One region of the Pseudonocardia ailaonensis genome, then DNA from elsewhere that is predicted to be linked to it. Evidence: riboswitches for the same ligand, from Rfam matches in the RefSeq annotation. Region 1 holds a riboswitch; the other holds the start of a gene.
The links. Region 1 has a riboswitch for glycine ahead of gcvP (aminomethyl-transferring glycine dehydrogenase). Riboswitches for the same ligand answer to the same signal wherever they lie in the genome.
Positions count from the first base shown of each region.

Region 2: another riboswitch for glycine. It lies ahead of gcvP (aminomethyl-transferring glycine dehydrogenase); the one in region 1 lies ahead of gcvP (aminomethyl-transferring glycine dehydrogenase).

Region 1 is NZ_BAAAQK010000028.1:468,650-477,170, reverse strand. It holds gene secY (preprotein translocase subunit SecY) at 1-403, shown strand, start outside; gene ABD324_RS34655 (adenylate kinase) at 541-1,092, shown strand; gene map (type I methionyl aminopeptidase) at 1,163-1,945, shown strand; glycine riboswitch at 2,021-2,118, shown strand; glycine riboswitch at 2,120-2,218, shown strand; gene gcvP (aminomethyl-transferring glycine dehydrogenase) at 2,318-5,119, shown strand; gene gcvT (glycine cleavage system aminomethyltransferase GcvT) at 5,116-6,219, shown strand; gene gcvH (glycine cleavage system protein GcvH) at 6,231-6,608, shown strand; gene ABD324_RS34630 (serine hydroxymethyltransferase) at 6,613-7,890, shown strand; gene ABD324_RS34625 (L-serine ammonia-lyase) at 7,896-8,521, shown strand, end outside.
Region 2 is NZ_BAAAQK010000003.1:262,474-270,994, reverse strand. It holds gene clsA (cardiolipin synthase ClsA) at 1-540, shown strand, start outside; gene gcvH (glycine cleavage system protein GcvH) at 550-957, shown strand; gene garA (glycogen accumulation regulator GarA) at 1,071-1,520, shown strand; gene ABD324_RS04080 (bifunctional nuclease family protein) at 1,642-2,118, shown strand; gene ABD324_RS04075 (MerR family transcriptional regulator) at 2,280-2,855, shown strand; gene ABD324_RS04070 (DUF559 domain-containing protein) at 3,159-4,040, opposite strand; gene ABD324_RS04065 (YiaA/YiaB family inner membrane protein) at 4,185-4,481, opposite strand; glycine riboswitch at 4,561-4,658, shown strand; gene gcvP (aminomethyl-transferring glycine dehydrogenase) at 4,802-7,660, shown strand; gene ABD324_RS04055 (3-methyladenine DNA glycosylase) at 7,753-8,521, opposite strand, start outside.

The sequences.
Region 1 (8,521 bases):
GCAGACCTACCTGGTCGACCAGTCCAACTGGCTGCACATCCTCCTCTACGTTGCGCTGATCATTTTCTTCACCTACTTCTACGTGGGCATCACGTTCAACCCGGACGAGCGGGCGGACGAGATGAAGAAGTTCGGCGGCTTCATCCCGGGCATCAGACCGGGCAGGCCGACCGCCGAGTACCTCCAGTTCGTGCTCTCGCGGATCACCCTCCCCGGGTCGCTCTACCTGGGCATCATCGCCGTCCTGCCCAACTTCTTCCTGGGCATCACCGGCTCCGGGCAGAACCAGAACTTCCCCTTCGGCGGCACCGCGGTGCTGATCATGGTCGGGGTCGGTCTGGACACCGTGAAGCAGATCGAGAGCCAGCTCATGCAGCGGAACTACGAGGGTTTCCTGCGTTAGAGTGCGATGAGGTGGCCTTGTTTTACGGGCTGTCGAACATGCACCATCGAGCTGCCCGGGCGTGACTCCCCGGCTCCCATCCCTCGTCGCCGCGGTCATCGGTGACGGCAGCAGAGAAAGAGGAGGTCGAGGTCCCAGTGCGACTCGTTCTCGTCGGCCCGCCCGGTGCGGGCAAGGGCACCCAGGCCGAGCGTCTTGCCGAGCAGCTCGACATTCCCCACATCTCCACCGGCGACCTCTTCCGGGCCAACCTCAGGGACGAGACGCCGCTGGGCGTCGAGGCCAAGAAGTACATGGACGCGGGCGACCTCGTGCCGGACTCGGTCACCGTCGGCATGGTCAAGGACCGGCTCGCGGAGCCGGACGCGGTGAAGGGCTTCATCCTCGACGGCTTCCCGCGCACGGTGCCCCAGGCCGACTCCCTCTCGGAGATCCTGGCCGGGTACGGTGTCGAACTCGACGCCATCGTGGAGTTCCGGGTCGACGACGAGGTCGTCGTCGCGCGGCTCCTGGGCCGCGGGCGGTCGGACGACAACGAGTCCGTGATCCGCAACCGGCAGCAGGTCTACCGCGACGAGACGGCACCGCTGCTGGGCTACTACGCGGACCGGCTCGTGACCGTGGATGCGGTCGGCGAGGTCGCCGAGATCACCGATCGGGTGCTCGCGGCACTCGAGGCGTCGAAGTAGCGAGACAGCCACACGACAGGAGGCCCGCGTGACCGGCAGGAAGGGCGGCCTCCTGGGTGCGCTGGCACGGATGCGGGGGCGCGACATCGAGCTCAAGTCACCGGCCGAGTTCGAGGCCATGCGGGCGGCGGGCGCACTCGTCGCCGCCACGCTCGCGGCGGTGCGCGAGCTCGCCAAGCCCGGCGTCTCCACGGCCGAGCTGGACGCGCTGGCCGAGCAGACGATCCGCGACGCCGGCGCCGTCCCCTCCTTCAAGGGCTACCACGGCTTCCCGGCGAGCATCTGCGCGTCGGTGAACGACCAGATCGTGCACGGGATCCCGTCGGCGGGGCAGGTCCTCGCCGACGGGGACCTGATCTCCGTCGACTGCGGCGCCATCCTCGAGGGCTGGCACGGCGACTCGGCCGTCACACTCGCGATCGGCGAGGTGTCGGACGGGGACCTCGCGCTCTCCGCCGCCTGCGAGAAGGCGATGTGGGCGGGGATCGAGGCGGCCGCGCCCGGAGCCCGGCTGACGGACATCTCCCACGCGATCCAGAAGGCCTGCGAGGCGGCGGCGATCGCGGACCGGGCGGACTACGGGATCGTCGCCGAGTACGGCGGGCACGGCATCGGCACGTCCATGCACATGGACCCGTTCCTGCCCAACCACGGCGAGCCGGGCAAGGGCCCGAGGCTCGTGCCCGGCATGGCCCTGGCGATCGAGCCGATGCTCACCGCGGGCGACCCGGAGACCCGGGAGCTCGAGGACGGCTGGACGGTCGTGACCGCCCACGGCGGCCGCGCCGTGCACTGGGAGCACACGATCGCGATCACCGACACCGGGTACCGGGTGCTCACGCTCCCGGCCTAGGAGCCACCGTCCCTGCGCTGGACGAGACGTCGGTCACGCCGTAGGGTCCGCCGTACAACTTCAGACCGGGCCGTTCACGCCCGGGCGGAAGAGACGGTCGTGCAGTGTCGCGACCGGCGCCGGAGGAGCAAGCGCCCCGCCAATCTCTCAGGCACCCACACCGCTCGGGACAGGCCACTCTGGAAAGCAGGCGCCGGACGCGCCTCGCCCACGGTGAAAGCCGGTCCGTGCTGCGCACGGCCGGTGAATCTCTCAGGCCAACGACAGAGGGGGCTCCCCGCACCGGCGTCCGCCGGGTGCGTCCCATCGGGAGCCCTCTTGACTTCTTTCGCGCGCCGCCACATCGGTCCGTCCGAGGCCGACCACCGCACGATGCTCGCCGAGTGCGGCTACGACACCCTCGACGAGCTCCTCGACGCCGCGGTCCCCGCGGGGATCCGCTCGGTCAAGCCGCTGGCCCTGCCGGCCGCGGTGTCCGAGACCGAGGCCGTCCGGGAGCTCCGCGAGACGGCCGCGGCCAACACCGTGCTCCCGTCGATGATCGGGCTCGGCTTCCACGACACTGTGACCCCGGCGGTGATCCGGCGCACCGTGCTGGAGAACCCGGCCTGGTACACCGCGTACACCCCCTACCAGCCGGAGATCTCGCAGGGCCGGTTGGAGATGCTGCTGAACTTCCAGACGGCGGTGGCCGACCTGGCGGGGCTCGACACCGCGAACGCCTCGATGCTCGACGAGTCGACGGCCGTCGCCGAGGCGGTCCTGCTGATGCGGCGAACGGCGCGGTCCCGCTCGAACCGGGTACTGCTGGATGCCGAGTGCCTCCCCCAGACGGTGGCCCTCGTGCGGATGCGGGCCGAGGCCGTGGGGATCGAGGTGGACGTCCGGGATCTGGCCGGCGACCTGCCCGACGACGTCTTCGGCGTGGTCGTGCAGTACCCCGGGGCGTCGGGGGTGCTCCGCGACGAGTCGTTCTACCGGCAGCTCGGCGAGTACGCCCACGCCCAGGACGCCGGCTACGCGATCGCCGCGGACCTGCTGGCGCTGACGCTCGTCCGCTCGCCCGGGGACCTGGGCGCGGACATCGCCTGCGGGACGACGCAGCGTTTCGGCGTCCCGCTCGGCTACGGCGGCCCGCACGCCGGCTATCTCGCCGTCCGCGCGGGTCTGGAGCGCTCGCTGCCCGGCCGGCTCGTCGGTGTCTCCCGCGACGCGTCCGGCGCGCCGGCGTACCGACTGGCCCTGCAGACCCGCGAGCAGCACATCCGCCGGGACCGGGCCACCTCCAACATCTGTACGGCGCAGGTCCTGCCGGCGGTGCTCGCCGCCTCCTACGCCGTGTACCACGGGCCGGGGGGCCTGCGCGCGATCGCGGAGCAGGTGCACGACCACGCTGTCACGCTCGCGGCCGCGTTGCGCGGCGCCGGGACCGAGGTCGTGCACGATCGCTTCTTCGACACCGTGCTGGCCCGGGTGCCCGGCCGGGCCGACCGGGTCGTGGCCGCGGCCCGGCGGGCGGGGGTCAACCTCGGCCGCGTCGACGCCGACCACGTCCGCGTCGCCTGCGACGAGACGACCACCACCTCGCTGGTGGTCACCGTGATCGCGGTCATGGGCGAGGGCGCGCCGGACCTGCCCGTCGGCGAGGGCGCTCCGGTCGGGGACGTCGGTCTGCCGTCGTCGCTGCTCCGCCAGACCGGCTACCTGACCCACGAGGTCTTCCACCGGTACCGCTCGGAGACCGCGATGCTGCGGTACCTTCGCCGGCTCTCCGACCGGGACCTCGCCCTGGACCGGGGCATGATCCCGCTGGGGTCGTGCACGATGAAGCTCAACGCCGCCACCGAGATGGAACCGATCAGCTGGCCGGAGTTCGCCCGGCTGCACCCGTTCGCCCCGGCCGCGGACGCGGCCGGCTACCGGCGGCTGACCGACGACCTCTGCGCCTGGCTGGCCGAGATCACCGGGTACGACGCGGTGTCGCTGCAGCCCAACGCCGGGAGCCAGGGCGAGCTCGCGGGGCTGTTGGCCATCCGTGCCTACCACCGCTCCCGCGGTGACGCTGGCCGGGACGTCTGCCTGATCCCGTCGTCGGCGCACGGCACGAACGCGGCGTCGGCGGTGCTGGCCGGGATGCGGGTGGTCGTCGTCCGCTGCCGGCCGGACGGCGACGTCGATCTCGACGACCTCGCGGCCACGGTGGCCGAGCACGCGGACCGGCTGGCCGCGATCATGGTCACCTACCCGTCCACCCACGGGGTGTACGAGGAGGGCATCGAGCGGATCGCGGAGCTCGTCCACAGCGCAGGTGGCCAGGTCTACGTCGACGGCGCCAACCTGAACGCGCTGGTCGGGCTCGCCCGGCCCGGCGAGTTCGGCGGCGACGTCTCCCACCTGAACCTGCACAAGACCTTCTGCATCCCGCACGGCGGCGGCGGGCCGGGGGTCGGTCCGGTCGCGGCCAGGGCCCACCTCGCGCCGTTCCTGCCCAACCACCCGCTCGACGGCGACGCCGGACCCGAGAGCGGCATCGGTCCGGTCGCGGCCGCGCCGTTCGGGTCGGCCTCGATCCTGCCGATCTCCTGGGCCTACGTGCGGATGATGGGCGCCGACGGGCTCACCGCGGCGACCGGGGCCGCGGTGCTCTCCGCCAACTACCTCGCCCGGCGGCTCCACGAGCACTATCCGGTGCTCTACACCGGACGGTCGGGCCTGGTCGCCCACGAGTGCATCATCGACCTGCGCGGGCTGACCAAGGCCACCGGTGTGACCGCCGAGGACGTGGCGAAGCGCCTCATCGACTACGGGTTCCACGCCCCGACGATGTCGTTCCCGGTCGCCGGCACCCTGATGATCGAGCCGACGGAGAGCGAGGACCTCGCCGAGATCGACCGGTTCTGCGCGGCCCTGATCGCGATCCGGCGGGAGATCGGGCTGATCGAGGACGGGCGGTCGTCGGTGGGGGACAGCCCGCTGCGCAACGCCCCGCACACCGCCGACCTGCTGGCCGGCGACTGGACGCTGCCCTACGACCGGCGGACCGCGGTGTTCCCGGACGGGGTCGCCCCCGGCGACAAGTACTGGCCGCCGGTGCGGCGGGTCGACGGTGTCCACGGGGACCGCAACCTCGTCTGCTCGTGCCCCGCCATGCCCACCCCGGAGGAGACCCAATGAGCACCGGCACCGCCGTCCGCTCGCCACTGCACGACACCCACGTCGCACTCGGTGCGGCCTTCACCGACTTCGCCGGCTGGTCGATGCCCATCCGCTACGGCAGCGAGCTCGCCGAGCACGCGGCCGTCCGGGACGCCGCGGGCCTGTTCGACCTGAGCCACATGGGCGAGATCCACGTCGAGGGGCCGGAGGCGGCGACCGCCCTCGACCGGGCGCTGGTCGGGAACCTCTCGGCGCTGGCACCCGGCCGGGCCCGCTACACGATGCTCTGCGCCCCGGACGGCGGAGTGCTCGACGACCTGGTCGTCTACCGGCTGACCGAGACCTCGTTCATGGTCGTGGCGAACGCGTCGAACCGGGTCCGGGTGGCCGAGGAGCTCGGTGCCAGGGCGGCCGGGCTCGAGGCGGACGTCCTCGATCGCTCGCGGGACACCGCATTGATCGCGGTCCAGGGGCCGGCGTCCGCGGCGATCGTCGAGTCCGCGACCGGGACGTCCGTCGACGGCCTGCGCTACTACGCGAGCATGCCCGCCCGGATCGGCGAGGACGACATCCTGCTCGCCCGCACCGGCTACACCGGTGAGGACGGGTTCGAGATCTACCTCCCGGCCGGCCGTGCCACCGCGACCTGGCAGCACCTGAGCGAGGTCGGCGCCGTCCACCAGCTGGTCCCCGCCGGCCTGGCCTGCCGGGACACCCTCCGCCTGGAGGCGGGGATGCCGCTCTACGGCAACGAGCTCGGGCCGGACCGGACGCCGTTCGAGGCCGGGCTCGGGCGCGTCGTCAGGTTCGACAAGGCGGCCGACTTCGTCGGGCGCCCGGCCCTGCTGCAGCGCCGCGACGACCCGGGCGGCGAGGTGCTGGTCGGTCTGCGCGGGAGCGGGCGGCGGGCGGCCCGCGGCGGCTGCCCCGTGCTGCGGGAAGGCCGGCCGGTCGGGCGGATCACCAGCGGAGCGCTGTCGCCCACCCTCGGGCACCCGGTGGCGATGGCCTTCGTCGAACGCGGGCTCGACGAGCCCGGCACCTGTCTGACCGTCGACGTGCGCGGCCGGCCCGAGCCCGTCGACGTCGTCTCCCTGCCCTTCTACCGACGTTCCTGAGAGGACCCGACATGCAGACCCCCGACGAGCTGCGCTACACCGAGCAGCACGAGTGGATCCGTACCGACGGTGACGTCCTCACCATCGGCATCACCGCGTTCGCCGCCGAGGCGCTCGGCGACATCGTGTTCGTCGAGCTCCCCCCGGTCGGCGAGGCGGTCACCGCCGGCAACGCCTGCGGCGAGCTCGAATCCACCAAGTCCGTGAGCGACCTGTTCGCCCCCGTCTCCGGCACCGTCACCGAGGTCAACACCGCGCTCGGCGACGCCCCGGAGGCCGTGGGGGCGGACCCGTACGGCGAGGGCTGGCTGTTCCGGGTCGCCCCCGACACCGACGCCGACGGGTTGCTCGACGCCGAGGCCTACCGCCTGCTCACCGAGGGAGGATGAGGTGATCCCCCAGCTGCGGGCCCCGCTCGCCGAGGCCGATCCCGAGGTCGCCCACGCCGTCGCCGCCGAGCTCGACCGCCAGCGCGAGACCCTCGAGATGATCGCGTCGGAGAACTTCGCCCCGGTCGCGGTGCTCGAGGCGCAGGGCTCGGTGCTGACGAACAAGTACGCCGAGGGCTACCCCGGGCGCCGCTACTACGGCGGCTGCGAGCACGTGGACGTGATCGAGCAGCTCGCGATCGACCGGGCCAAGGAGCTCTTCGGCGCCGAGTACGCCAACGTCCAACCGCACTCCGGTGCCCAGGCCAACGCCGCCGTCATGGCCGCGCTGCTCAGCCCGGGTGATCGCATCCTCGGGCTCGACCTCGCCCACGGCGGACATCTCACGCACGGGATGAAGGTCAACTTCTCGGGGCGGCTCTACGCGGTCTCCTCCTACCACGTCGACCGGACGACCGGGCTGATCGACATGGACGAGGTGGCGAAGGTGGCGGCGGCGGACCGCCCGGCGCTGATCATCGCCGGCTGGTCCGCCTATCCGCGCCGCCTCGACCTCCCCGCCTTCCGGCGGATCGCCGACGACGTCGGCGCCGTGCTGCTCGTCGACATGGCCCACTTCGCGGGTCTGGTGGCCGCCGGGTTGCACCCGAACCCCGTCGAGCACGCCGACGTGGTCACGACGACCACGCACAAGACGCTCGGCGGCCCCCGCGGCGGGCTGATCCTGGCGAAGCAGGAGTACGCCAGGAAGCTGAACTCGGCGGTCTTCCCCGGCCAGCAGGGCGGGCCGCTCGAGCACGTCGTCGCGGCGAAGGCGGTGGCCCTGCGGATCGCGGCGTCGCCGGAGTTCGCCGAGCGCCAGCGCCGCACCCTCGAGGGCGCCCGCATCCTGGCCGAGCGGCTGGACCGCGCGGACTGCGCGGCCGCCGGGATCCGGCTGCTGACCGGGGGCACCGACGTCCATCTCGTCCTCGTGGACCTCGTCGGCGCGGAGCTGACCGGTCAGGACGCCGAGGACCGGCTCCACGGGGTGGGGATCACCGTGAACCGCAACGCGGTGCCCTTCGACCCACGGCCGCCGATGGTCACCTCGGGGCTGCGCATCGGCACGCCCGCCCTGGCGACCCGGGGCTTCGACGCCGAGGACTTCCGCGAGGTCGCCGACGTCATCGCGGAGGCGCTGCTGCCCGGTTTCGACCCGGCCCGGGGCGCCGCCCTGCGCGGGCGGGTCGGGGCGCTGACCGCGCGTCGCCCCCTCTACTCCGGGCTCCGGGCGGGCTAGGCGCCGTGGCACTCAGCGTCTTCGACCTGTTCTCGATCGGCATCGGCCCGTCGAGCTCGCACACCGTCGGCCCGATGCGGGCGGCCGGCACCTTCGTCGAGGGCCTCGCGGCCGACGGCCTGCTGGACCGGGTGACCCGGGTGAAGGCCGAGCTGTTCGGCTCGCTCGGCGCCACGGGTCACGGGCACGGCAGCGCCCCGGCCGTGGTCCTGGGGCTCGGCGGGCAACGGCCCGAGACCGTGGACACCGCGCGGGCGCCGGCGGTGGTCGCCGAGGTGAGCGGCAGCGGGCGGCTGCGCCTGGGCGGGCGCCACGAGATCCGCTTCTCCGACCGCGACGATCTCGTGCTGCACCGGCGTCGTTCGCTGCCCGGGCACCCCAACGGAATGATCTTCCGCGCCTACGAGGGCCGCGACGAGCTCCGGGCGCGGACCTACTACTCCGTGGGCGGCGGATTCGTCCGGGCGGAGGGCGACGGTGAGGGCGGCGCCGTGGCCGAGGACGAGACCCCCCTGGCCCATCCCTTCGCGTCGGCCGACGAGCTCCTGCTGCGATGCGCCGAGACGGGCGTACCGGTCAGCGAGGTCATGCGCCGCAACGAGACCGCCTGGCGCGAGCCCGCGGAGATCGA
Region 2 (8,521 bases), on a different contig from region 1:
CCGCTGTTCCTCTGGCTGCTGCTCGGGCCGCGGGCGGACGGCTGGGCCATCCTCGTGCTCGCCGTCGGCGGGATCACGGACTGGGCGGACGGCAAGCTCGCCCGGCTGCTGGACCAGTACTCCCGGCTCGGGGCGCTGCTCGATCCCGCCGTCGACCGGCTCTACATCCTCGCCGCCCTGGTCGCGCTGGGTGTCCGCGAGGTCGTGCCGTGGTGGGTCGTGATCGTGCTCGTGGCGCGGGACCTGGTGCTCGGCGTGTGCGTCACGGTCCTGCGGCGCTTCGGCTACGGCCCCTTCCCGGTGACCTACCTCGGCAAGGCCGCCACGTTCCTGCTGCTCTACGCCTTCCCGCTGCTGCTGCTCGGTACCTCGACCGGGTTCTGGGGCGATCTCGCCCGGCCGTTCGGGTACGCGTTCGCGGCCTGGGGGGTGGCGCTCTACCTCTGGTCCGGGCTGCTCTACCTGGCCCAGTTCGTGCTGGCGATGCGGGCCGGGCGGGCAGCCGCCCTGCCGGAGGAAGACCCCCGGACCTCCCGCTAGGCTGCCCCGGTGAGCGCCGAGCAGACCATTACCCCGGGTGACCTGAAGTACACCGAGGCCCACGAGTGGGTGCGCTCACTCGAGGGCGGCCGGGTGCGCGTCGGGGTCACCGACCACGCGCAGAGCCAGCTCGGGGACGTCGTGTTCGTCCAGCTGCCGGCCGTCGGCGCCGAGTTCACCGCGGGCGACGCGGTGGGTGAGGTCGAGTCCACGAAGTCGGTGTCGGACATCTACGCGCCCCTCGCGGGCACCGTCGTCGCCGTCAACGAGGCGCTCGACGCCACCCCCGAGCTGGTGAACTCCGCCCCCTACACGGACGGGTGGATGGTCGAGCTGGAGCTCGGCGAGGGCGCGGCGGAGGCCGTGGAGGCGCTGCTCGACGCGGCCTCCTACCAGCAGCTCGTCGACGGCTCCTGAGCACTCCCCGCACCACACGCGCGGGCCGTCGGCACGATAGGTTCGCCGCATCGCCCGGGGCATCGGACCGGGCACGAGATCAGGCCAGCACCACCGCAGGAGGAGACCCCGAGGTGACCACCAACGACGGGCCCGGCGTGCCGCCGGAGCGTTCCCCGGAGACCACGTCGGTCTTCCGCGCGGACTTCCTGGCGGACGTCGAGCCGCCCGCGCAGGAACAGCCGGTCTCGGGGGTCGACGGGCTGCCGCCCGGCTCGGCGCTGCTGGTCGTGCGCCGCGGCCCCAACGCCGGCTCGCGGTTCCTGCTCGACCGGCCGACCACGAGCGCGGGCCGGCACCCGGACAGCGACATCTTCCTGGACGACGTCACCGTCTCCCGGCGGCACGCCGAGTTCCGCCGGGACTCCGGCGAGTTCGTCGTGGTCGACGTGGGCAGCCTCAACGGCACCTACGTGAACCGGGAGCCGGTGGACACCGCGGTGCTCGCCAACGGCGACGAGGTGCAGATCGGCAAGTTCCGGCTGGTCTTCCTCACGGGCCCGGTCGAGACCGCAGGGGGCTGAGCCCGGAACCGGGCGGCCCGGGGCGGGACACACCGGCCCGACGCCCGTCCGGAGGCGCGCGAACGTCGGGGCGCGCGTGTAGCGTCGAGGTAGTCGGACCCCAGGATGAGGAGGCGGGCGCATGAGCGAGATGCGCGTCGTGGGAGTCAGGGTCGAACTGCCCGCCAACCAGCCCATCCTCCTGTTGCGGGAGACGCAGGGCGACCGCTACCTGCCGATCTGGATCGGGTCGGTCGAGGCCACCGCGATCGCCCTCGAGCAGCAGGGGGTCAAGCCCGCCCGCCCGTTGACGCACGACCTGCTGAAGGACGTGATCGGCGCACTCGGGCGGCGGCTGGAGCAGGTGCGGATCACGGACCTGCAGGAGGGCACCTTCTACGCCGAGCTGGTCTTCGACGGCGGGGTGACGGTGTCCGCCCGGCCCAGCGACTCGGTGGCGCTCGCGCTGCGGATCGGCGTGCCGATCCACGCGGACGAGAGTGTGCTCGCCGAGGCGGGGCTGGTCATCCCGGACGAGCAGGAGGACGAGGTCGAGAAGTTCCGCGAGTTCCTCGACTCCGTCTCGCCGGAGGACTTCCGGGGCGCCCAGCCGGGCTGAGAATCCGGGCCGTGGATACGGTCGTTCGCCGACACGCCCGGCCGGGCCGGGCGTGCGGCGGCGTGGCGCGTTGACCGTCGGCGCACGTCCGCTTACCGTCTGGTCTGTCAGTGCGTGAGAGGGTCGTCGGGGTTCCACCCCGGCCGGCGGGAGGGAGTTCCGTGGACGACGTGTCCGACGGGCCCGAGCAGGGCGAGCTCTTCCCGGACCCGCTGGTCGGAGAAGGTCTCGACGGTCTGCCGGACCAGCTCGTCGGCTTCCGGGGACCCACCGCGTGCCAGGTCGTGGGCATCACCTACCGCCAGCTCGACTACTGGGCCCGCACCGGCCTGGTCGTGCCGTCGATCCGCAGTGCCGCCGGCTCCGGCTCGCAGCGGCTCTACTCCTTCAAGGACGTCCTCGTCCTGAAGGTGGTCAAGCGACTGCTCGACGCCGGGGTCTCCCTGCAGAACATCCGGGTGGCCGTGGAGCACCTGCGCCGCCGCGGCATCCGCGACCTCGCCCAGATCACGCTGTTCTCCGACGGCACGACCGTCTACGAGTGCACCAGCCCGGAGGAGGTCGTGGACCTGCTCCAGGGCGGCCAGGGCGTCTTCGGCATCGCGGTCTCGGGCGCGATGCGCGAGATCAGCGGGAGCATCAAGGACTTCCCGGTCGAGCGCGCCGACGGAGGCACGGTCGACGAGTCCCCGGAGGACGAGCTCTCCAAGCGCCGCGCCCGCCGCGCCATCTCCTGACCCCTACACCGTCAGCGCCGGTTCGCCGGCGCGGCGCCGTCAGCGCGGTCTACACAGCGCGGTCTACACAGCGCGGTCTACACAGCGCGGTCTACACAGCGCGGTCTACACAGCGCGGTCTACACAGCGCGGTCTACACAGCGCGGTCTACACAGCGCGGTCTACACAGCGCGGTCTGCACAGCGCGGTCTGCACAGCGCGGTCTGCACAGCGCGGTCTGCACAGCGCGGTCTGCACAGCGCGGTCTCGCCCGCCGAGATGAACCTCAGGGCGATTCGATCATGGTCGGAATCGCCCTGACGTTCATCTCGACCGGAGGGCTCGGCCTACGGTGGCGATCACGTACTCCGGCCTGCGGAACAGGTCGTCGCGGGTGAAGCGGAGCATGCGCCACCCGCGGTCGGTCAACATCGTCGTGCGGGCGATGTCGCGGAGGACCTGCTCCGGCTCGACGTGAGGAGCGCCCTCGTACTCGATGCCGACGAGCGCTCCGGGATACGCCAGGTCGAGCCACACGGCCTCCCTCGCGCCCGGATCCTGCACCACCCACTGCACCTCTGGTCGCGGCAGGCCGGAGTCGACGAGGAGCTGGCGGATCAGCGACTCCGGTCGGGAGCCGGAGCGATAGTCGGCGAGGTCCACCACCTCCTCCAGCCGGGCGCAGCCGCGCATCGCGGGGTGGAGATCGTCGAGGTGCAGGATCGCGGCAGGCCGGAACCGGCACTCGTTCGCCAGCCGGTCGACGGCGGCCACCGCCTCCCGCCGGTCCCGCGCCCAACGGGCCAGGTCGAAGGCAGTCCGGACCGGAGTCGTGACCGTCATGCCGTCGACCTCGGTGATCTCGTCCGGGAAGAGCCTCTCGCGGTGCAGCCACAGCCCGGCGCACGCCCGGAAGCCGCCGCCCGGCACGGTGATGTCGGGCAGCACGTCCGCGGTCGGGGCGCAGCCGGCCCCGTGCAGCTCGGCGGCGGCGTAGCCCGAGAGCACCCCGCGCGTCTGCATCAGCAGGAAGGCGGCGCGGGAGCGAAGCCCCAGATCGAGGACGCTGCCCGCGGGCACGTAGACGTCCGGGAAGACGCGCACGAACCGCGACCCGTTCACCTGGGCGGCCGAGACCATCCCGGCGCGGACCGCCCACGAGCCCCGGAACACGGCCGGCCAGCCCGGCACCGCGGTGGTGATCATCACCCGCCGAGCATGGGGCAGAGAGCTGCGATCCCGTGGCGTTTCCGGAAAACCCACCGCCGAGATGAACCTGAGGGCGATTCGATCATGGTCGGAATCGCCCTGAGGTTCATCTCGGCGCCCGCCGTCGCGGCTGGGGTGGGGTCAGGCGGCGGGGCGGAAGGGGTCGTGTTCGGCCAGGAGCTTCTCCAGCCTCGCCTGGTCCACGCGGCTCAGGACCGTGGTGCGTTCCTGCTTGTCGCGGACGGTCTTGGCGAGGGTGAAGGCGCTCGTCGTGACGTAGAGGACGCTGACCGCGAGGAAGGCGCGGACCCAGGGGTCGGCGGGCATGTAGATCACGCCGACGACGACCGCGGCCAGCGCGATGCCGAACGACAGGACCGCCTGGAGGTGGAAGGCGGCCGTGGTGGGGGACTCGGTGGCGCGGTCGCTGCTGCTCATGGCGGAAGTGTGACCGTGATCCCCCGCGCGGTCCTCGGTGGAACTACGGCCCTCGGCGCTACGCTGTCCGGGTAGTCGCCGATCCCACGCGGGAGAGACCCGGCCGAGGTCAGGCCGGGCGCCGAAGGAGCAACTCCTCCCCGGAACCTCTCAGGCACCCGAGACCGCGTGGGCGAGACGCCTCTGGAAAGCGACGCGCGAGCGTCCGCCGACGGGGAAAGCCCTGATCACCGGGGTGAATCTCTCAGGCGCCCGGGTACTCGGGCAGGGACAGAGGGGGAGGGCAGCACGCCCCTGCCCGTCGCGCCCCCGGAGGTCCCGTGAGCCAGCCCCGACCGTCCCTCGCCGAGCTCGAGGCCGGTGTCCCGTTCGCCGACCGGCACATCGGGCCGCGCCCGGCGGAGCTGGACCGGATGCTGGAGACGATCGGGCTGTCGTCACTGGAGCAGCTGGCGGACCGCGCCCTGCCGCCCAGCATCCGCGACTCCGGGACCGTGACGACGTCGATCCCGGCCGCGGCCTCGGAGACCGAGATGCTCGCCGAGCTGCGCCTGCTCGCCGCACGCAACACCGTGACCGTCCCGATGATCGGGCTGGGCTACTCGGGCACCGTCACGCCGCCGGTGATCCTGCGCAACGTGCTGGAGAACCCGGCCTGGTACACGGCCTACACGCCCTACCAGCCGGAGATCAGCCAGGGCCGGCTCGAGGCGCTGCTCGCCTTCCAGACCACGGTCGCGGACCTCACCGGCCTGCCCGTTGCGGGCGCCTCGCTGCTCGACGAGGCCACCGCGGCCGCCGAGGCGATGACGATGCTTCGCCGCGCCGGGAAGGCGAAGAGCCCCCGGTTCGTCGTCGACGCCGACACCCTGCCGCAGACCATCGAGGTGCTGCGCACGCGCGCCGAGCCGCTGGGCATCGAGCTCGTGGTCACGGACCTCGGCGCCGGGCTGCCTGTCGGTGAGTTCTTCGGGCTCCTGCTGTCGTACCCGGGTGCGTCGGGGCGGATCGTGGATCCGTCGGCGCTCATCGAGACGGCGCACGAACGGGGCGCACTCGTCGCCGTGGCCGCGGACCTGCTGGGTCTCACGCTGCTCACCCCGCCCGGCGAGCTCGGGGCGGACGCGGCCGTGGGCACCACGCAGCGCTTCGGCGTGCCGCTCGGCTTCGGCGGCCCGCACGCCGGCTACCTCGCCGTGCGGGAGGAGTTCTCGCGGCAGCTGCCCGGCCGGCTCGTCGGCGTCTCCCGGGATGCCGACGGCAACCCGGCCCTGCGGCTCGCCCTGCAGACCCGTGAGCAGCACATCCGCCGGGAGAAGGCCACGTCGAACATCTGCACCGCGCAGGTGCTGCTCGCCGTCGTCGCCGCCTGCTACGCGATCTACCACGGGCCCGAGGGCCTGACCCGGATCGCGCGGCGCACCCACCGCATGGCGTCCGTGCTGGCCGGCGGCCTGCGGGCGGGCGGCGTCGAGATCGTCCACGACGCGTTCTTCGACACCGTGGTCGCCCGGGTGCCCGATGCCGGGAAGGTCGCCGACGCCGCCCACGCCGCCGGGATCGCCGTCCGCCGGATCTCGGCGACCGAGCTGGGCCTGGCCTGCTCCGAGCTGACGACGGTCGCGCACCTGGAGGCCCTGTTCGCCGCGTTCGGGGTGCAGGCCGACGTCGCGGCGCTCGACGAGGCCACCGAGGACGCCCTGCCGGCCGGCCTGGTGCGGACGTCGGAGTTCCTCACCCACCCGACCTTCCACGACCACCGCTCCGAGACCTCGCTGATGCGCTGGCTGCGCCGCCTCGCGGACGCGGACCTGGCGCTCGACCGCACGATGATCCCGCTGGGCTCCTGCACGATGAAGCTCAACGCGGCGGCCGAGATGGAGCCGATCACCTGGCCGGAGTTCGCGGACCTGCACCCCTTCGCGCCCGATCGGGACACCGAGGGCACCCGCGAGATGATCGCGCAGCTCGAGCGCTGGCTGGCCGAGCTGACCGGGTACGCGGCGGTCTCGGTGCAGCCCAACGCCGGTTCGCAGGGCGAGCTCGCGGGCCTGCTGGCCATCGAGGCCTACCACCGCTCCCGCGGCGACGCCCAGCGCGACGTCTGCCTGATCCCGTCGAGCGCCCACGGAACCAACGCCGCCTCCGCGGTGATGGCCGGGATGCGGGTCGTCGTGGTGGCCACGGACGCCGAGGGCAACGTCGACCTCGACGACCTGCGCGCGAAGATCGCCCAGCACGCGGACTCGCTGGCCGCGCTGATGATCACCTACCCGTCCACCCACGGCGTGTACGAGACCGAGGTGCGGGCGGTCTGCGACGCCGTGCACGAGGCCGGCGGCCAGGTCTACGTCGACGGCGCCAACCTCAACGCGCTGGTCGGGCTGGCCCGCCCGGGGGCGTTCGGCGGCGACGTCTCGCACCTCAACCTGCACAAGACCTTCTGCATCCCACACGGCGGCGGCGGGCCGGGTGTCGGGCCGGTGGCGGTCGCCGAGCACCTGGCGCCGTTCCTGCCGGGTCGCGGAGTGGTCGGGGCGGTCTCCGCGGCGCCCTTCGGCAGCCCGGGCGTGCTGCCGATCTCGTGGGCCTACATCCGCATGATGGGTGTCGACGGCCTGCGGCGCGCGACCCTGACGGCCGTCGCGGCGGCCAACTACGTCGCCGCGCGCCTCGGCGAGCACTACCCGGTGCTCTACGCGGGCCGGGACGGTGCGGTGGCCCACGAGTGCATCCTCGACCTGCGGGGGATCACCAAGGAGTCCGGCGTGACCGTCGACGACGTCGCGAAGCGGCTCGCGGACTACGGCCTCCACGCGCCGACGATGTCCTTCCCGGTGGCGGGCACGCTGATGGTCGAGCCGACCGAGAGCGAGGACCTCGCCGAGATCGACCGCTTCGTCGACGCCATGATCGGCATCCGCGCGGAGATCGCGCGGGTGCAGGCGGGGGAGTGGCCGGTGGAGGACAACCCGCTGCGCGGGGCGCCGCACACCGCCGCCAGCCTGGTGGACAAATGGGACCACCCGTACTCCCGCGACCTCGCGGCCTACCCGACGGGCAGTACGCCGGGGGTGCACGACCGCAAGGTGTGGCCGCCCGTGCGCCGGATCGACCAGGCCCACGGCGACCGCAACCTCGTCTGCTCCTGCCCGCCCATCGAGGCGTACAGCAGCTGATCCCGTGAGCGGCGATAGTCGCCATGACGACTATCGCCACTCACGAGGTGGCTGGCGTCGGTGTCGCCGACAGGGACGTGCCGCGGGCCCGGTCAGGCGGTGCGCGCTGGTGCGCAGGAAGGGACGGCCGCCGGCTCGGACAGGGCTGCGCAGAGGGCGAGCAGGCGGGTGCGGAGGGGGGCGGCGCGCTCGGCGAAGGCCTGCTGGGCCCTGGCGTAGTCGGCGCGGCCGGCCGGGGTCTCGATCCGGACGGGATCGTAGCCGTGGGCGGCGAGGTCGTAGGGGCTGGCGCGCATGTCGAGCTCCCGGACCTCGCTCGCCAGCGCGAAGCAGCCCCCGAGGAGCTCGGCGGGCGTGGCCGGGAGCAGCTTGTACGCCCACTTGTAGAGGTCCATGGTGGCGTGGAGGCAGCCCGGCTGCTCCAGCTCGGCCTGGTCCTCGCGAGCCGGCTGCAGGGCGTTCAGGGGCCGGGCGGCGGCGGTGAAGAACCGGAACGCGTCGTGATGGGTGCAGGTGACCTGCATCGACTCGACGACGGCGTCGGTACCCGTGGATCCCAGGCGGAGCGGCACGGCGTCGTGGCGCGGGCGGTCGGTGCGGTAGACCATGGCCCACTCGTGGAGGCCGAAGCACCCGTACCGCGCCGGGCGGGCGGCGGTGGACGCGACCAGGCCGTGGACGAACCCGGCCGTGCGGCGCACGCGTTCGGGCAGCAGAGCCGGGTCGAGGACGATCCCGTCCCCGTCGGGGCGGTAGCCGAGCCGCTCGGGGAACTCCCCGGCGTCGCCGAGGAGCCGCACGCCGGGTCCGGGCTGCCACTGCTCCAGCTGAGCCGGGCGCAGCGAGTAGTAGGTGAAGAGG